3 regions of the Proteus sp. fly-1089 genome follow, and region 2 is predicted to be linked to each of the others. Evidence: predicted binding sites of a transcription regulator. Region 2 holds the regulator's gene; each other region holds the start of a gene.
What was found. The regulator CRP, encoded in region 2, controls carbon source genes, mostly activating them, when cyclic AMP is high. The targets are predictions, from matches to a motif close to ATGTGANNNNNNTCACAT.
Positions count from the first base shown of each region.

Region 1: the regulator CRP is predicted to act here: its motif matches at 2,174-2,191, upstream of ABN080_RS00395 (CidA/LrgA family protein).
Region 3: the regulator CRP is predicted to act here: its motif matches at 3,227-3,244, upstream of ompW (outer membrane protein OmpW).

Region 1 is NZ_JBEETS010000001.1:77,522-83,400, reverse strand. Features, by position in the region: gene metG (methionine--tRNA ligase) at 81-2,108, shown strand; gene ABN080_RS00395 (CidA/LrgA family protein) at 2,243-2,716, shown strand; gene ABN080_RS00390 (CidB/LrgB family autolysis modulator) at 2,719-3,414, shown strand; gene cdd (cytidine deaminase) at 3,615-4,499, shown strand; gene ABN080_RS00380 (NAD-dependent malic enzyme) at 4,713-5,879, shown strand, end outside.
Region 2 is NZ_JBEETS010000007.1:224,512-230,390, forward strand. Features, by position in the region: gene ABN080_RS15330 (aminodeoxychorismate synthase component II) at 1-386, shown strand, start outside; gene argD (bifunctional acetylornithine/succinyldiaminopimelate transaminase) at 504-1,718, shown strand; gene crp (cAMP-activated global transcriptional regulator CRP) at 1,815-2,447, opposite strand; gene ABN080_RS15345 (OsmC family protein) at 2,761-3,168, shown strand; gene ABN080_RS15350 (phosphoribulokinase) at 3,257-4,126, opposite strand; gene ABN080_RS15355 (YheU family protein) at 4,187-4,408, opposite strand; gene ABN080_RS15360 (hydrolase) at 4,405-5,385, opposite strand; gene ABN080_RS15365 (LysE family translocator) at 5,485-5,879, shown strand, end outside.
Region 3 is NZ_JBEETS010000001.1:539,609-545,487, reverse strand. Features, by position in the region: gene trpB (tryptophan synthase subunit beta) at 1-360, shown strand, start outside; gene trpA (tryptophan synthase subunit alpha) at 360-1,166, shown strand; gene ABN080_RS02590 (BON domain-containing protein) at 1,442-1,756, shown strand; gene ompW (outer membrane protein OmpW) at 2,430-3,077, opposite strand; gene ABN080_RS02580 (YciC family protein) at 3,511-4,281, shown strand; gene ABN080_RS02575 (SulP family inorganic anion transporter) at 4,392-5,879, opposite strand, start outside.

The DNA.
Region 1 (5,879 bases), on a different contig from region 2:
TTATTGCCCTAGCGACATCATGACGGATCGGTTACCATCAAAGTCCCTTTTATTAATTTTATGGAAGTAAGATCCTTACTATGTCTCACGTCGCGAATAAATTATTGGTAACCTGCGCGTTACCTTATGCTAACGGTTCAATTCATCTCGGTCATATCCTTGAGCACATTCAGGCAGATATCTGGGTCCGTTATCAACGAATGCGCGGCAAAGAAGTTCATTTCATCTGCGCTGACGATGCCCACGGCACTCCAATTATGTTGAAAGCTCAACAATTGGGTATAACCCCTGAAGCCATGATTGAAGAAATGAGCAAAGAGCATCAGCAGGATTTTGCTGGCTTCAATATCAGCTATGATAATTATCACTCTACACACAGTGAAGAAAGTCGTGAATTATCGACGAAAATTTATCTAGCACTGAAGAAAAATGGTCACATCAAAAGCAAAACAATTTCTCAGCTGTATGATGAAGAAAAAGGCATGTTTCTTCCTGACCGTTTTGTAAAAGGCACGTGCCCTAAATGTAAAGCACAAGACCAATACGGTGATAACTGTGAAGTATGTGGCTCAACATACAGCCCTACAGAATTAATTAATCCACGTTCTGTCGTTTCAGGATCAACACCTGTAATGCGCGAAACAGAACACTACTTCTTTGACTTACCTGCATTCAGCAACATGCTACAAGCATGGATCCGTTCAGGCGCACTGCAAGAACAAGTTGCGAATAAAATGCAAGAATGGTTCGACAGTGGTTTACAACAATGGGATATCACTCGTGATGCGCCTTATTTCGGTTTCGAAATTCCAGATGCACCGGGTAAATATTTCTATGTATGGCTAGATGCACCGATTGGCTACATGAGTTCATTCTTAAACTTATGTGAAAAACGCGGTGATTTAAATTTTGATGAGTTTTGGAATAAAGACAGCAAAGCTGACCTTTATCACTTTATTGGCAAAGATATCGTCTATTTCCACAGCTTATTCTGGCCAGCTATGTTAGAAGGCAGTGAATATCGCAAGCCAACAAACCTATTTGTTCATGGTTATGTCACTGTAAATGGCGCCAAGATGTCTAAGTCTCGTGGCACATTTATTACCGCTCGCGCCTATCTTGATCATTTTGATGCTGATTGCCTACGTTATTATTACGCAGCAAAACTTTCATCACGCATTGACGATATTGACCTAAACTTAGAAGACTTTGTTCAGCGCGTAAATAGCGACATCGTAAATAAAGTCGTTAACCTAGCATCACGTACCGCTGGTTTTATCAGCAAGCGTTTTGATGGCAAATTAGCAGATTCTTTAGATGATGCTAAGCTTTATCAGCACTTTGTTGATATGCAAGAAAACATTGCACAATCATTCGAAAATCGTGAATTTAGTAAAGCCATCCGTGAAATTATGGCATTAGCTGATGAAGCTAACCGTTATATTGACGAAAAAGCACCTTGGGTAGTGGCAAAACAAGAAGGTCAAGACGCTCAGTTACAAGCAATCTGCACCATGGGAATTAACTTGTTCCGCGTGTTGATGACGTATCTGAAACCAGTCTTACCTTCACTAACAGAACGTTCAGAAGCATTTTTGCAAACTCAATTAACATGGGATGCACTTGCACAACCGCTGTTAGGCCAAGAAATCACTAAATTCAAAGCGCTGTTTAACCGTATTGAAATGGATAAAGCCAATGCAATGGTTGAAGCATCTAAAAGTACCATTGCACCCGTAAAAGAAGTCTCTGGTCCATTAGCTGATTCACCGATCCAAGAAACCATCAAGTTTGATGATTTTGCAAAAATTGATATGCGTATCGCTGAAATTAAACAAGCAGATTTTGTTGAAGGCTCAGACAAACTGTTGAAATTAATTTTGGACTTAGGTGGAGAAACTCGCCAAGTATTTTCCGGTATTCGTACAGCATACCCAGATCCTAAAGTGTTAGAAGGTCGCTTAACAGTAATGGTGGCAAACTTAGCACCTCGTAAAATGCGTTTTGGTATTTCAGAAGGCATGGTAATGGCTGCCGGCCCGGGTGATAAAGATATCTTCTTACTCAGCCCAGATACTGGTGCAAAACCGGGCCAACAAGTGAAATAACAACCAAAATTCATTTGCCAAGTAAATAAATGGCGGGGTTCTATTAGAGCCCCGCTCTTTTTTTATTGTGATCCATAGCACACTTTCAAAATCGGTGTATGATAATTCTGTTAGTTGATTTGGGACACTTACTTATGAAATCTAAACGGGCACGATTGCAGATTACACTTTGGCATTATCTACGATCTTTTTTGGTACTTTATCTTTGTCTCTTTGCTGGTAATCTTATTTCAGCCCTTCTACCCTTCGCGGTTCCAGGCAGTATTGTTGGCTTACTGATCCTTTTTGGTCTACTTGCTTTCCAGCTTATCCCTTTACGTTGGGTTAAACCCGGTGCCAATATCCTATTAAAAAACATGTCATTACTCTTTATCCCTATCGGTGTTGGTGTAATGAACTATTATGATTTGTTAAGTCAGCAACTTTTTCCCATCGTTTTAGCCTGCGTCGTGAGTACCTTTGGTGTTATGGCGCTCGTTGCATATTGCTCACACTACGTTCATCGTGAACGCATTATCGTGGGTTCAAAACCAGACCAAGTTGAAGATATTGTTGAAACAAAAGAGAAAGACGACGATAACGCGTTAAGCGAGAAGAAAAAATGTTAGCCATATTGATGAATATTTGGTGGTCACTACCTTTAAGTATTTTTATTTTTTACTTAGCTCGTAAGCTTGCAGCCCGATTTAAATTGCCTATTTTAAATCCGCTTTTAATTGCTATTGTGGTGATTATTCCTATTTTATTAATAACTAAAATACCTTATGAAAATTATTTTGCAGGTAGTCGTATTTTAAATGACTTACTACAACCTGCTGTTGTCGCTTTAGCTATCCCACTTTATCAGCAATTACACCAAATTCGCGCACAGTGGAAATCATTAATTAGTATTTGCTTTATTGGTAGTGTTGCTGCTATGGCTAGTGGTACTGCAATTGCCTTATGGGCTGGTGCAACACCTGAAATCGCAGCATCAATCTTACCTAAATCCGTCACAACACCTATCGCGATGGCAGTCGCAGACTCCATAGGTGGTATTCCTGCAATCAGTGCTGCATGTGTTATTGCAGTAGGTATTTTAGGTGCCATTTTTGGTCACACTCTATTCAAGATATTGCGAATTCCGACTCACGCCTCTCGAGGTTTAGCTATGGGAACCGTTTCGCATGCAGTGGGAACAGCAAGAGCTGCAGAAGTGGATTATATCGAAGGTGCTTATAGTTCATTAGCATTAATGACCTGTGGGATTATTACCTCTTTACTTGCTCCATTTATATTCCCTATTATTTTGCATCTTTATAGTTGATCTCTTTCTTACTCTCCATTCTTAACTCCCCGATTTAATTAAATTTATTTCGGGGATTTTTACTATAAATTTGAGACACATCTCTCAATTAATGAATTTGTTGCAATTGTTTCATTGAAAATATGATTTTCATCACATATAAGAATGGGGAAAGATGCCTAGAATCTTATAATACAGAAAGATTAATGGGAGACTCATGTATGCATACTCGTTTTCAGGCAATTTGGTCAGATTTATCTCCGCAGTTACAACACGCACTTGCTCCTTATCTTGAGCAGGGTGCATTCCCTGCAATGTTCACGGCAGAACAGGTCAACGCCATAAAAACACAGTTACAATGTAATGATGATGCCTTAGCCCTTGCACTTTTGCCTGTTGCTGCGGCTTGTGCTGTTGCACCTATCTCTAACTTCAAAGTAGGTGCGGTTGCTCGTGGTGAAAGTGGTAATCTTTACTTCGGTGCCAATATGGAATTTGCTGGCGCACCATTACAACAAACAGTCCATGCTGAACAAAGTGCGGTAACTCATGCATGGCTACGTGGTGAATCTCGCTTAATTTCAATCACTGTAAACTATACACCTTGTGGTCATTGTCGCCAGTTTATGAACGAACTCAACAGCGGCACCCATATTCAGATCCAATTACCTGGTAGAAAAGTAGCGACATTAGGGGATTATTTACCTGATAGCTTTGGCCCGAAGGATCTCAATATCACCTCTTTATTAATGGATAAGGTTAATCACGGTTACAAAATTGATAACCCTAGTGAATTAGCACAACAGGCGCTACAAGCTGCCAATCGTAGCCATGCACCTTATAGTGAGTCTCACAGTGGTATTGCTGTTCAAATGAAAAATGGCAAAATTTTCCAAGGTAGCTACGCAGAAAATGCTGCATTTAACCCAAGCTTACCGCCATTACAAGCCGCATTAATTTTATTAAATATGGCAGGTGAGAGTGTGATGGAAATTGAATCTGCTGTCCTAATTGAAAAAGCAGAAACAATTTTAACACAATGGGATGCAACTCAAGCCACATTAACGGCTTTAGGTTGCCACCAGATGCAACGCATCACTTTGTAAAAAGTTTTAACTTATTCCTCTAAAAATCTCTCCTAAAAAAGCATCAGCATGTAAATTTTGCTGATGCTTACCAGAAAAAGTTGTAACAACTGTATCTATCTCTCATTTCTAAGCATAAAAATCATAAAAAAATAACATAAGCTGTACATATTTTTATTATTTTGTAGGATCTACAATTGTCATGTGACTAACTGCCTTACAAGAGTATTTTTCATGGAACTGGAACACGAAAGTAAACGCCCTCTCTACATCCCGTATGCAGGCCCAATCCTGCTTGAATTTCCCCTGTTAAATAAAGGTAGTGCTTTCAGCGAAGAAGAACGCAGCACCTTTAACTTACATGGTTTACTGCCTGAAGCAGTTGAAACTATTGAAGAGCAGGTTGAACGCGCTTATCGCCAATATCTTGATTTCAAAAACGATAACGACAAACATATTTACCTAAGAAATATCCAAGACACCAATGAAACGCTGTTTTACCGTTTATTGGAATCTCACCTTACTGAAATGATGCCAATCATTTACACACCAACAGTGGGTGAAGCTTGCGAACATTTCTCTGATATTTATCGTCGTGCTCGCGGATTGTTTATCTCTTATCCTAACCGCGCCAATATCGACGATATGCTACAAAACGCCACTAAACAAAACGTAAAAGTGATTGTTGTCACTGATGGCGAACGTATTCTTGGTCTAGGTGACCAAGGCATCGGTGGTATGGGTATTCCTATCGGTAAACTCTCTTTATATACCGCGTGTGGGGGTATCAGCCCAGCGTACACATTGCCTGTTGTACTTGATGTTGGTACTAACAATCCACAACGTTTAAACGATCCACTATATATGGGATGGCGCCATCCTCGTATTACTGGTGATGAATATAACGAGTTCGTTGATGAATTTATTCAAGCTGTTAAACGTCGCTGGCCAAATGTTTTGCTGCAATTTGAAGACTTCGCGCAAAAAAATGCGATGCCTTTACTAAACCGTTATCGTGATGAATTATGTTGCTTTAACGATGATATTCAAGGTACTGCGTCTGTTACTTTAGGTAGTCTTATCGCGGCTAGCCGTGCTGCGGGGCGCCAATTAAAAGACCAAACAGTCACTTTCTTAGGTGCAGGCTCTGCGGGTTGTGGTATTGCTGAGCAAATCATTGCCCAAATGAAATCTGAAGGCTTAAGCGATGAGCAAGCGCGTGAGCGTATATTCATGGTTGACCGTTTTGGCTTATTAACTGATAAACTACCAAATTTACTTGATTTCCAAAGCAAGCTTATCCAAAAAAGTGAAGCCATTGCTGATTGGAAAACAGAAAGCGATGCGATTTCGCTGTTAGAAGTAGTTAAGAATGCAAAACCAACAATCTTAATTGGTGTT
Region 2 (5,879 bases):
AGGCTATACAGCGGTTTGCCGGTGAAATCCCTATTCTTGGCGTTTGTCTTGGACATCAAGCAATAGGACAAGCTTTTGGTGCATCTGTTATCAGAGCACGAGAAGTTATGCATGGTAAAAATTCATTGATACATCATAACCAACAAGGTGTTTTTAAAGGACTTAATCGCCCTTTAAGTGTAACGCGCTATCACTCTTTAGTGATAGATGCTACGACGCTACCAGTGCCTTTTGAAGTAACGGCATGGAGCCAACATGATGGAAATGTTGATGAAATTATGGGAATTCGCCATCGTACACTTCCAATTGAAGGGGTTCAATTTCACCCAGAAAGTATTTTAAGTGAACAAGGGCATGAGTTATTAAATAATTTTCTTAAATATTAATAGGATAGTATTTAAATAGCGAAATAACACCTTTTTATACAAAACCACATTTGATTTTTTATTCATATTTAGTGATTATATTTTCATATTGAATATGAATAACGATCAGGTGGGGTAATGACAAAGCAAAGTATCAACCGGGCAACTTACGATCAAGTAATGTTGCCAATTTATTCACCCGCAGAGTTTATTCCTGTCAAAGGAATGGGTAGCCGTGTTTGGGATCAGCAGGGAAAATCGTATATTGATTTTGCTGGTGGTATTGCTGTTTTAGCACTGGGGCATGCTCATCCTGGCCTTAATCAAGCCTTGAAAGAACAAAGTGAGCAGCTTTGGCATGTTAGCAATATATTTACTAATGAACCTGCATTACGTTTAGCGCAAAAATTAATAGATAACACATTTGCGGAACGTGTCTTTTTTGCTAATTCAGGTGCAGAAGCGAATGAAGCCGCATTTAAATTGGCTCGTCATTATGCCATCACTCGCCATAGTCCTTATAAAACTAAAATTATTGCTTTTCATCATGCATTTCATGGCAGAACTCTGTTTACAGTATCTGTCGGTGGGCAGCCTAAATATGCAGATGGTTTTGGTCCTAAGCCTGCAGATATCGTGCACGTTCCTTTTAATGACTTAGATGCGGTTAAAGCGGTAATGGATGATCACACTTGTGCCGTTGTACTAGAACCAGTTCAAGGTGAAGGTGGCGTAACGGCGGCAACACCTGAGTTTATGAGAGGGCTACGTGAGCTGTGCGATAAGCATCAAGCACTACTTGTTCTTGATGAAGTACAAACAGGTATGGGGCGTACAGGTAAGCTTTTCGCTTATATGAACTATGATGTGATACCAGACATTATTACAACCGCAAAAGCACTAGGAAGTGGTTTCCCTCTCAGTGCGATGTTAACAACACATGAGATAGCTTCTGCAATGGGTGTAGGGACTCATGGTACAACTTATGGAGGTAATCCACTCGCTTGTGCAGTGGGCAATGTCGCATTTGATTTAATTAATACGCCTGAGGTACTTGAGGGTGTAGAAAAGCGTTATCAATGGATTGTAGATGAGCTCACGGCAATAAACCAAACCTACAACGTCTTTTCGCAAATCCGTGGACAAGGATTATTGATCGGTGCACAACTCGCACCACAATATGAAGGTAAAGCCAAAATACTATTAGGATTAGCTGCAAAGCATGGTTTAATGATGTTAAATGCAGGCGCTGATGTTATGCGTTTTACGCCATCATTAATTATTACCCAAGAAGAGCTACAAGAAGGAATGGTAGCATTAAAAGCGGCTATTGCGGAGTTTGTAAAAGAATAGTCCTTATTATAAACCCCATCACAAGAATGGGGTTTATACAGATCTTTTTATCAATAGCCCTTTGTATCGGGCTATTGTTTGTTCGGGCGGGGAAACTTAGCGAGTCCCGTAAACGACGATTGTTTTACCGTGTGCAGAGATCAGGTTTTGATCTTCCAACATTTTCAGAATACGGCCTACAGTTTCGCGTGAACAACCAACGATTTGACCGATTTCCTGACGTGTAATTTTAATTTGCATGCCATCAGGATGCGTCATAGCATCGGGTTGTTTTGCTAAGTTTAGTAAGGTTTGTGCAATACGACCTGTTACATCAAGGAAAGCAAGGTTACCTACTTTTTCTGATGTGGTTTGTAATCTGTTCGCCATTTGAGCTGACAGGCGCATCAGAATATCAGGGTTAACCTGAATTAATTGGCGGAATTTTTTATAGGAAATTTCTGCTACTTCACAGGCTGTTTTTGCTCTAACCCATGCACTACGTTCTTGATCTTCTTCAAATAATCCAAGTTCACCGATGAAATCCCCCTGATTCAGGTAGGAGAGGATCATTTCTTTCCCTTCTTCATCTTTAATAAGAACAGCCACGGAACCTTTAACAATATAATAAAGTGTTTCCGCTTTCTCACCTTGGTGGATCAGCGTGCTCTTGGATGGATATTTGTGAATATGGCAGTGTGACAAAAACCATTCAAGAGTCGGGTCTGTTTGCGGCTTGCCGAGAACCATTCGCGTTATCCTCTGTACGTTAAATGCAGCCTTTCAAAACGGATGGACTCCCTTTTGAGACAGCGTGCTTAAAAATCCTATCTTGACCTATTAACTTCCTGAGAACACGGTAAGTTAATATGGAGTAGATTATAATAAATGAGAAAATAATGCATTGATCTTAACCACTATCATCAAGCAGATATTGTTTTTAACACAATTAGTGCATTAAGTCTCGTTTTACGCAGTCAGCATAATAAACCTATTTGCTAATTGCTAGTTGAATTATGAGAATGTACTCTTTTAGTTTCTGTCATGTTTAGAGGGAAAATAAATGGAAGCACGAGTTAAGTGGGTTGAAGATTTATCTTTTGTTGGTGAGTCTTCATCAGGTCATCAAATAATGATGGATGGGAACTCTGGCGATAAAGCACCAAGCCCAATGGAAATGGTCTTAATTGCTGCGGGGGGATGCAGTGCGATTGATGTCGTTAGTATTTTACGCAAAGGGCGACATCAAGTCACTGATTGTGAAGTAAAATTAACATCAGAGCGTCGCGAAGAAGCCCCTCGTTTATTTACTGATATCAATTTACATTTTATTGTTTCAGGTAAAGAACTCACAGATAAAATTGTTGAGCGAGCTGTTCAATTATCTGCAGAAAAATATTGTTCCGTCTCTTTAATGTTAGGAAAAGCAGCTAATATTACACATTCATTTGAAATAAAAGATACTGAGTAAATTTGATATTTTAAAATAAATTTTAATCAGGAAATAATATCCCTTAAATAAGGGGATATTATTTTTATAAAAATAGAGTTTATTTTTGTTAACTGATCTTTTCGCCATTTAATAATTTTTTGACTAATGGCGCCATAATTAATTCCATCGCTAATCCTAATTTTCCACCAGGCACCACAATCGTATTTATTGTTGACATAAATGAGCCATGCAACATTGCCAGCAAATAAGGAAAATCAATATCAGTTAAGCCTCTAAAGCGAATAACAATAAAACTTTCATCAAGAGTTGGGATAGCTTTAGCTGAGAATGGGTTTGATGTATCGACGGTAGGGACTCGTTGAAAGTTGATGTGAGTACGCGAAAATTGCGGAATGATATAGTTAATATAATCATCCATTGAGCGCACCACTGAATCTCTTACGGCTTCTTGTGAATGACCCCGTTCAGTTGTGTCTCGGATAAGTTTTTGTATCCACTCAAGGTTAACGATAGGGACAACACCCACTAATAAATCAACATGCTGTGCGACATCATGTTCATCAGTGACAACACCTCCGTGTAATCCTTCATAAAAGAGTACATCGGTATTATTGGGTAATGATTCCCATGGTGTAAAAGTTCCTGGTAATTGATTGTAGGGCGTCGCTTCATCATAAGAGTGTAAATATTTACGTGATTGGCCCTGTCCTGTTTCGCTATAGTGGCTGAATGTGGAACTCAGTAGGCTAAAATCATTTGCTTCAGGGCCAAAATAGCTAATATGTCGCCCTTGTTCTTTGGCTTTCCTTATCGCCATATCCATTTCAGGGCGAGTATAGCGATGAAAACTATCTCCATCAATTAAAGCAGAATGTGCATTAAGTTGTTGGAATATCTTACGAAAAGCTTGGCTCGTGGTAGTCGTTCCTGCTCCACTTGAACCAGTAACCGCGATGATAGGATGTTTGACTGACATAGATTATCCTTTTGCAAATAAGGTTAGCCCTTATTGGTGGCGATATTGCGCTCTGGGTGATCAATCAGAGCGAAACTGCGATGCAGGCATAATATTGACGCTTTCATGAAGTTCTGACCAAACTAACACGGCTTCACCGGATTTAAGTTGTTTTTTTACGTCGGCGACTTTTTGTTCTAGCGTCTTCTCTTGGATACCATAATCAGTGCCTTCTCGTAAAACGAAACTTTCAATAAGATTGTCTAGTGTCTCAGTGGAAAGTTCGTTCCAAGGTATTATCATTTGGTTTTCTCCAAATAAGCGGACAACCAGTCAGGTATCCGATTTTCAAGCCACATCACGGGTTTAGAAAGCTTGCCACTAACAAAACCCACATGCCCGCCAAATTCAGTAAGTTGATATTCAATATTATTCGGTAGTGTTGTGATATCAGGAATAACATCCGCAGACATAAAAGGATCATCTTTAGCGTGAATAATCAGTGTTGTTTTCTTTATTTTATTTAATAAAGGCAAAGCACTGCATTGACGATAGTAATCAAGGGCATCTTTGAACCCATGAATTTTAGAGGTAATCAGATCGTCAAATTGGCGTAGCTTTTTGATGGATTTTATTGTCAACAAACTAATTGGCAATGATTCAGGATAGCGGATCAGCTTGCGTGTTGCGTTATTTTTTAGTCCTTTTAATAGATACCATTGGTAAAAACGGGAAAAACCATGCTCAATTTTAGCTGAACAAGGCTCTAACATTAATGGTGCTGATACAATAACAGCTGCATCTACAACGGCATTTTCACCACTCTCAGCAAGGTAATAAGCGAGCATGTTACCTCCAAGAGAGTAGCCAACAGCCGCTGTTGGCTGTTCACCAAATTCCTTTTTTAGCCAATTTAAAAAGTAGCGAGCATCTTCGGTTTCACCTGAGTGATAGATGCGTTTTTGTCTATTGGGTTCGCCACTGCATCCTCTAAAATGCATCACAACACTTAGCCAGCCTCTCTCTTTTGCTGCTGATAACATGCCATGAACATAAGGACTGCTAAAGCTTCCTTCTAAACCATGAAAGATAACTAGCCTTGGCTTATCGAGAGCCATTTTAGGATCTTCACTCCATGCCAAATCGACAAAATCATTATCAGGAAGGTTTAGTCGTTGCCAGTAAGGCGTTAATAGTGGTGTTCTACGCACTATTCGTGGTAAAAGCGTTTGTAAATGTGGATTTTTAGCCCAACGCATTGGATTAAAGTATTGAGACATATTTTCCGTCTATCAAAATGAATTAACACTTGTTTGCTAAATAACATACTGCTATTTTCGGTGAAAATAAAACATCTGTCACATCTTTGAGCGCTCGCTATGACAATTAGCCTTATTTTTTCTTTAACTATTTTCTTGTTTATTGCTGCTATCACACCTGGACCCAACAACTTATTACTTACTTCATCAGGCGCTAATGTCGGTTTTAAAGGCTCATTAAAGCTTATGGCGGGTATTATGCTGGGAATGCAATGTGTTTTACTTAGCTCGGCATTTGGTGTGGCTGCATTACTGATTATTTATCCTGCATTGCATATAGGATTAAAGATAATCGGGAGTGCATACTTACTTTGGCTTGCTTGGAAAACAGCGACATCATCTTATCAACGTTTAGATATCCCTGCAAAAACGCCACAAGCAGTAAGTTGGTTTCAAGGTGGATTATTACAATTTCTCAATCCTAAAGCGTGGATGATGGGATTAGGGGCAGTTGG
Region 3 (5,879 bases), on a different contig from region 2:
TATTTTGGGATGAAATCCCCTATTATGCAGACAGATGAAGGCCAAATTGAAGAATCTTATTCAATTTCAGCAGGTCTTGATTTCCCATCAGTTGGGCCACAACACGCACATTTAAATAGCATTGGTCGCGCTGATTATGTTTCTGTTACAGATGATGAAGCAATAGAAGCATTTAAAGTACTTTCTCGCCGAGAAGGAATTATTCCAGCCTTAGAATCTTCTCATGCTCTAGCTTATGCACTTAAATTAATTGCACAAAATCCTGATAAAGAGCAATTACTTATTGTGAACTTATCAGGACGTGGCGATAAAGACATTTTTACTGTAAACGATATTTTAGCAGCAAGAGGAGAAATCTAATGAGCCGTTATCAAAACTGCTTTAATGCATTAGCACAAAAACAACAAGGTGCATTTGTTCCCTTTGTAACATTAGGTGATCCTTCTCCTGAGCTGTCACTACAAATTATTGATGCGTTAATTGAAGGTGGTGCCGATGCTTTAGAGATTGGTATTCCTTTTTCCGATCCTCTTGCAGATGGCCCTACTATTCAAGGTGCTAATTTACGAGCCCTCAATGTTGGTGTAACACCCACCGATTGCTTTGCTCTATTAACTAACATACGTAAAAAACATCCTAATATTCCTATTGGCCTATTAGTTTACGCCAACCTTGTTTTTAGTAATGGGGTTGATAACTTTTATGGTAAATGCCAACAAGCTGGTGTCGATTCTGTCTTAATTGGTGATGTGCCCTTACGTGAATCAAAAGAGTTCAGAGAATCAGCACAGCGAGCGAATATCGAGCCTATTTTTATTTGCCCGCCTAATGCTGATGATGAGCTTTTACAAGAATTAGCCATCTCAGGTAAAGGCTATACCTATTTACTCTCAAGAGCAGGCGTAACAGGAACAGATAAACGTGCTGAACAATCGCTAACGCACCTTACTGACAAATTAAAAACTTATAATGCGCCACCTGCATTACAAGGATTTGGTATTTCAGAGCCAAAACAAGTCAAAGAGGCTATTGCAAATGGGGCAACGGGTGCTATTTCAGGATCTGCCGTTGTACAAATTATTGAGAAAAATCTTCATCAACCTGAAGTGATGCTTAAAGCGCTTACTCAATTTGTCAAAGAAATGAAAGCGGCTACACTCGCTTAACTATCGTAACCGATCCGCTTTAGGAGAATAGTTTGCTATTTTTCTAAGCGGATTACTCTTAATTCATCATTTATTGACCCACACTTTTGAAGTCCATTTTTGGGGCTTAGTCCGCATGAAATGGTGCAATCTCTCTTCTTTCTCCATTTAAAGTACATAATCAATACCTATAAAAATTTGGCAATATTTTATTTTTTGCACATACTTTATAAAGCGCTTTATGTTTTCTTTTCAAAAATACTCAACCAATTACACAATATATAAGGAGTTTGATAATGAAACTATGGGCAAAAATCTCCGCTGTCATGGCGGCATTATTGATGGCATTTACGTTGTCTGCATGTTCTCCGACTTCAACGTCAGAAGGTACTGGGGGTTATTTTGACGACTCTGTGATCACCACCAAAGTTAAAACAGCACTAATCGGTGAAAAAAATCTTAATTCAACACAAATTAGCGTTGAGACTTTTAAAGGTAAAGTTCAATTAAGTGGTTTCGTTTCTTCTCAAGCGGATGCTAATCGTGCCATTGAAACAACACGCAAAGTTACAGGTGTAAAAGGCGTTATCAATTCAATGGTTGTTCGCTGATCACTTTTTTATTCTAGTCTTCCCTTAGCTTTATTTTTTAGACCACTTCGGTGGTCTTTTTCATTTATGAATTTATGTTTATTTGTACGGACTATCATAATACAGATCAATTTTTGCAAAAAAATCAAATCATTCAAAAATAGCCCGCTTTTGTCTCACCCTAAAAACAAGCTCATAAAAAGAGCAAAGCAAAAGGTTCTCTAATCATTTCGCGTTCAATAACAAACCACTTAGTTATTATCTGTACGAGGCTTTTCTAATCCTTTTTATTTCTCTATTAATCTCATCTATCCGTTGATAGATAACACGCTTTTACTAAAATTAAATACAAAGGTGCATTTTAAATGCATCTACAAAATACTCGATTTTATCGATTACAATGCTATTTATTATTAACAAATAGAAATAAATAATTCTCATTATATTTATAGTAGAGCTTTAAGATGCATATAAAATACACCTTAAAAGATATTTAAACATTATATGTTCCATTTTAAATGCATCTTTATTTATTTAACATTATTTAAAAATGACTCTTGTTTTAAGTATTAATAATAAAATGGTATCTTTTGATAATCTAAAAATGAGAGTTGTCTTGTGAATTTAAAACATAAAAAAAGCGAAGATAAACTTCGCTTTTTCATTATGAGATATTCTTTTAAAGAAAGAATAATTAGAAACGGTAGCCCACACCAAACATAAATACAAATGGGTCTAAACGTGTTTTAACATCAAAGTCTTTATTAGCAACTTCACTGTTGAATCTTGCTTTTGTTTCGATATTCATCCACCAAACAGAAGCATTCAGCATCCAATTTTTATCGAGGTTATAATCTAAACCCGCTTGTGCTGCAAAGCCCCATGAATCCTTAAGATCAAGCCCATTCAAGCCTAAGCCATCTACTGCTGGATTGTTATTGAATTTCTCATCAAAGAAAGTGGTAAAGTTAAGGCCAGCACCTAAATAAGGACGTAATTTATCTTCACCATTACCAAAGTAATATTGCGCCATTAATGTTGGTGGTAAATGTTTAACTTTTGCAATTTCGCCCACACCACTTAATGAAATTTTATGCTCAAATGGTGTTGCGGCTAATAATTCAACACCGATATTATCAGTGATCATATACCCAAAGGTTAAACCTAATTGAGTATTATTATTTACTCCAAAATGGTCGCCACCTAATATTGCATCAGAACCCGCATTAGGACGAACAGTTGCAGTACCTGCACGGAATAAAAAATCCCCCGCTTGGTGAGCAAAAGAAATAGAAGGCGCAAGAGTTGCAGCCGCTAAAATAAGCGCAGAAAGTTTTTTCATTATTTAACCCATTCCTGTAATAAGTAAAATCTCCGCTAAAAATATAACCATTTATTGATAATTATGATCTAATACCGATCACAACTTTGGAATTATTTTTGCAGAAAGTGTTATTTCTCTTTTTATTATTTATCAATATAATTATTTATAATTGATCCACATCAAATTACACATTAATACAATTTTTTCTTATAATTAAATTTATTTTTAGTAATATTTTTTGAATAAAAAACATCCTAAAAAGGCATATTTAAAAATAAAGTTATCTTTATGTTAAAATAATGTTTTGTTTAATTTAAATAATGAATGTACTGTGGCTGTTAATATCAAAAAATAAGCTTAGTAAGCGGTTTGATAGAAAATATCCCTTTTTGCTGTTGTAAAAGGTACAATGGCGCACATTGACTTAGTCTATTTTTATAGGAGCAGTTTCATGCCTACCACGGCACGCACAATCTACCGCGACAGCCTTAATTTTTATAAGAATGAACAACGTAGCATTGTTACTATTTCCGCTATTCTTGCTGTTATTTTAGCGATCATTCATGTCTTAGTTGGTCCAACTCCCCAAGAGTACCAATTGATGATTGAATTTGTTGCCAATTTTAAAAACACACAACTTTCTTCTACTTCTCCTGCTGAATTAGAAGCTATGTCAAATAGTGTCGTGGGTGTTGCCAAAAAAGTCTTAGTGCTCTATTTATTTGAAACACTCCAGCAAAGTATTCTCGTGCTTACCCTACTGATGTTTGCTATGGCTATCTCCTCAGGTCATAGCGTCACTCTAGGTCAAACAGCTAATGCTAGCCTACCTCGCCTACCGAAAATGTTTTTATTGATTGTCTTATGCTCTATTTTGATTAGTGCGGGCTTTATGGTGATGATCATTCCAGGTATCATTTTGCTGATTGGCTTTGCATTAGCGCCAGTTGTGCTAGTACGCCAACAGAATATGGGAAGTGCTATTCGTTTAGGATGGAGAATAGGCTTTGGTGAATCAGGTTCACTTATCCCCGCATTAGGGATTTGGATCTTATTGCAGTTCGGTATTGGTTTTGTGGGTAATCTCACAATTCAATTGCCCGATATTATCCATAACTTCTTATTCTACTTTCTGAAAAACATGGCTTCAGCTTGGTTGATTATTTACTTGTTTCGCTTATTTATGCTGGTGGAAAATAAATACACAACGCAACAGCGTTAATCGCTCTATGCCTTAGTTTTATCTATAAAAAATCCCGTGATAATTAACCGATTTTGAGGTTACGTCATATCACGGGATTTTTCTTTGTACAAAATACGCCTCAATAATGCTTAATCAGCACATTTTGGTGTCGGTATATTGCTGACTATTGTTGCCGTTGATGTATCCTCATCGTGGCTCTCAGCATCTTGTTTTAACGCCTCTATTCTTGCTTCTTTTTGTTTTTCTTTTATTTGTTGTCGGCTTTGATACAGTCGGATCACAAAATAGAGATCGGGAGCAATAATCAAATCATCTTCATTAAGTGAAATTTTATTACGTTCAATCCAACGATTTAATTCTGTTCTACGGCCAGCTAAAACCAATTTCACGCCTTTTATTCGTAACTCTCGTATTAGCTCATCAATAGCAGCAAACACGCTAACATCATCATAGGTAAAGCTTACAGCTGCATCTACCGCTAACCATGCTGGCCGTCGAGGTGCGCTATCAACAAGTTGAAGTACCCGTTTTTTAAAATAGCCCACATTAAAATAAGTCAGTGGTGAATTAAACCGATACATCATTAAACCATCAATAGGTTCAATGCCATTATCTTTATTCATTGAGTGAACCATACCTTGTTCATCAACACCCAATAATTGATCGCTCGGACGAAAAACAATACGCAAAAATTGTAACAAACCTAATAAAACGGCAAAACCGATACCGTTAATTAGCCCTGCCAATAACACGGCTAATAAGGTGAATGATGCCAATGTAAATGCTTGTTTATTACGTTTACGATAAGACCAAATATGACGAATACTCAATAATGACCATGAAGAGACAATCAACACAATCCCCAATGATGATAATGGAATATAGGCGAGAAAATCGGTCATAAATAATAGTACTAGCAAAATAACCAGTGCTGCGATAATAGAAACTAATTGCGTTTTCCCACCAACAGAATCATTGACTGCAGTACGGCTACTTGCCGCACTTACCGCAAATCCTTGAGAAAGCGCGGCCGCAATATTGGCAATACCTAACGCTTTTAACTCTTGGTCTGCATCGACATCATAACCATTCTTACTGGCAAAGCTGCGGGCAGTCATCATAAAACTAACGAAGCTAATAACCGCCAAGTTTATAGATGGAACTAACAATTCTCTCAAGACACCTGGATGAAATCCCGTCATGGATACAACAGGTAAAAACAGATCAACATTACCTGCATCTTTATCTACGATAGCAATGCCAAAGCTTGCTAAATCAAATTGCCAACTTAAATACGTCATCACGACCATAGCAATTAAAGGTGCTGGCCAACGGCTTCGAAAATACCGAATACCCAATAATAACGCTAATGTTATCGCAGACATTAACACGGTGGGTAAATGCGCATCCATTAATCGAAATGGAACTTCAATTAATTTTTCAATTAAATGATCAGGTGATGTATCAAAACCAAATACTTTACTGATTTGCCCAACCATAATAGTGATCGCGACACCATTTAAAAGCCCCTGCAAAATAGGTCGAGATAGAAAATCAGTAAAAGCCCCTAGCCGAAAATGGCTGGCTAAAATACACCAAAATCCCGTCATTGCCGT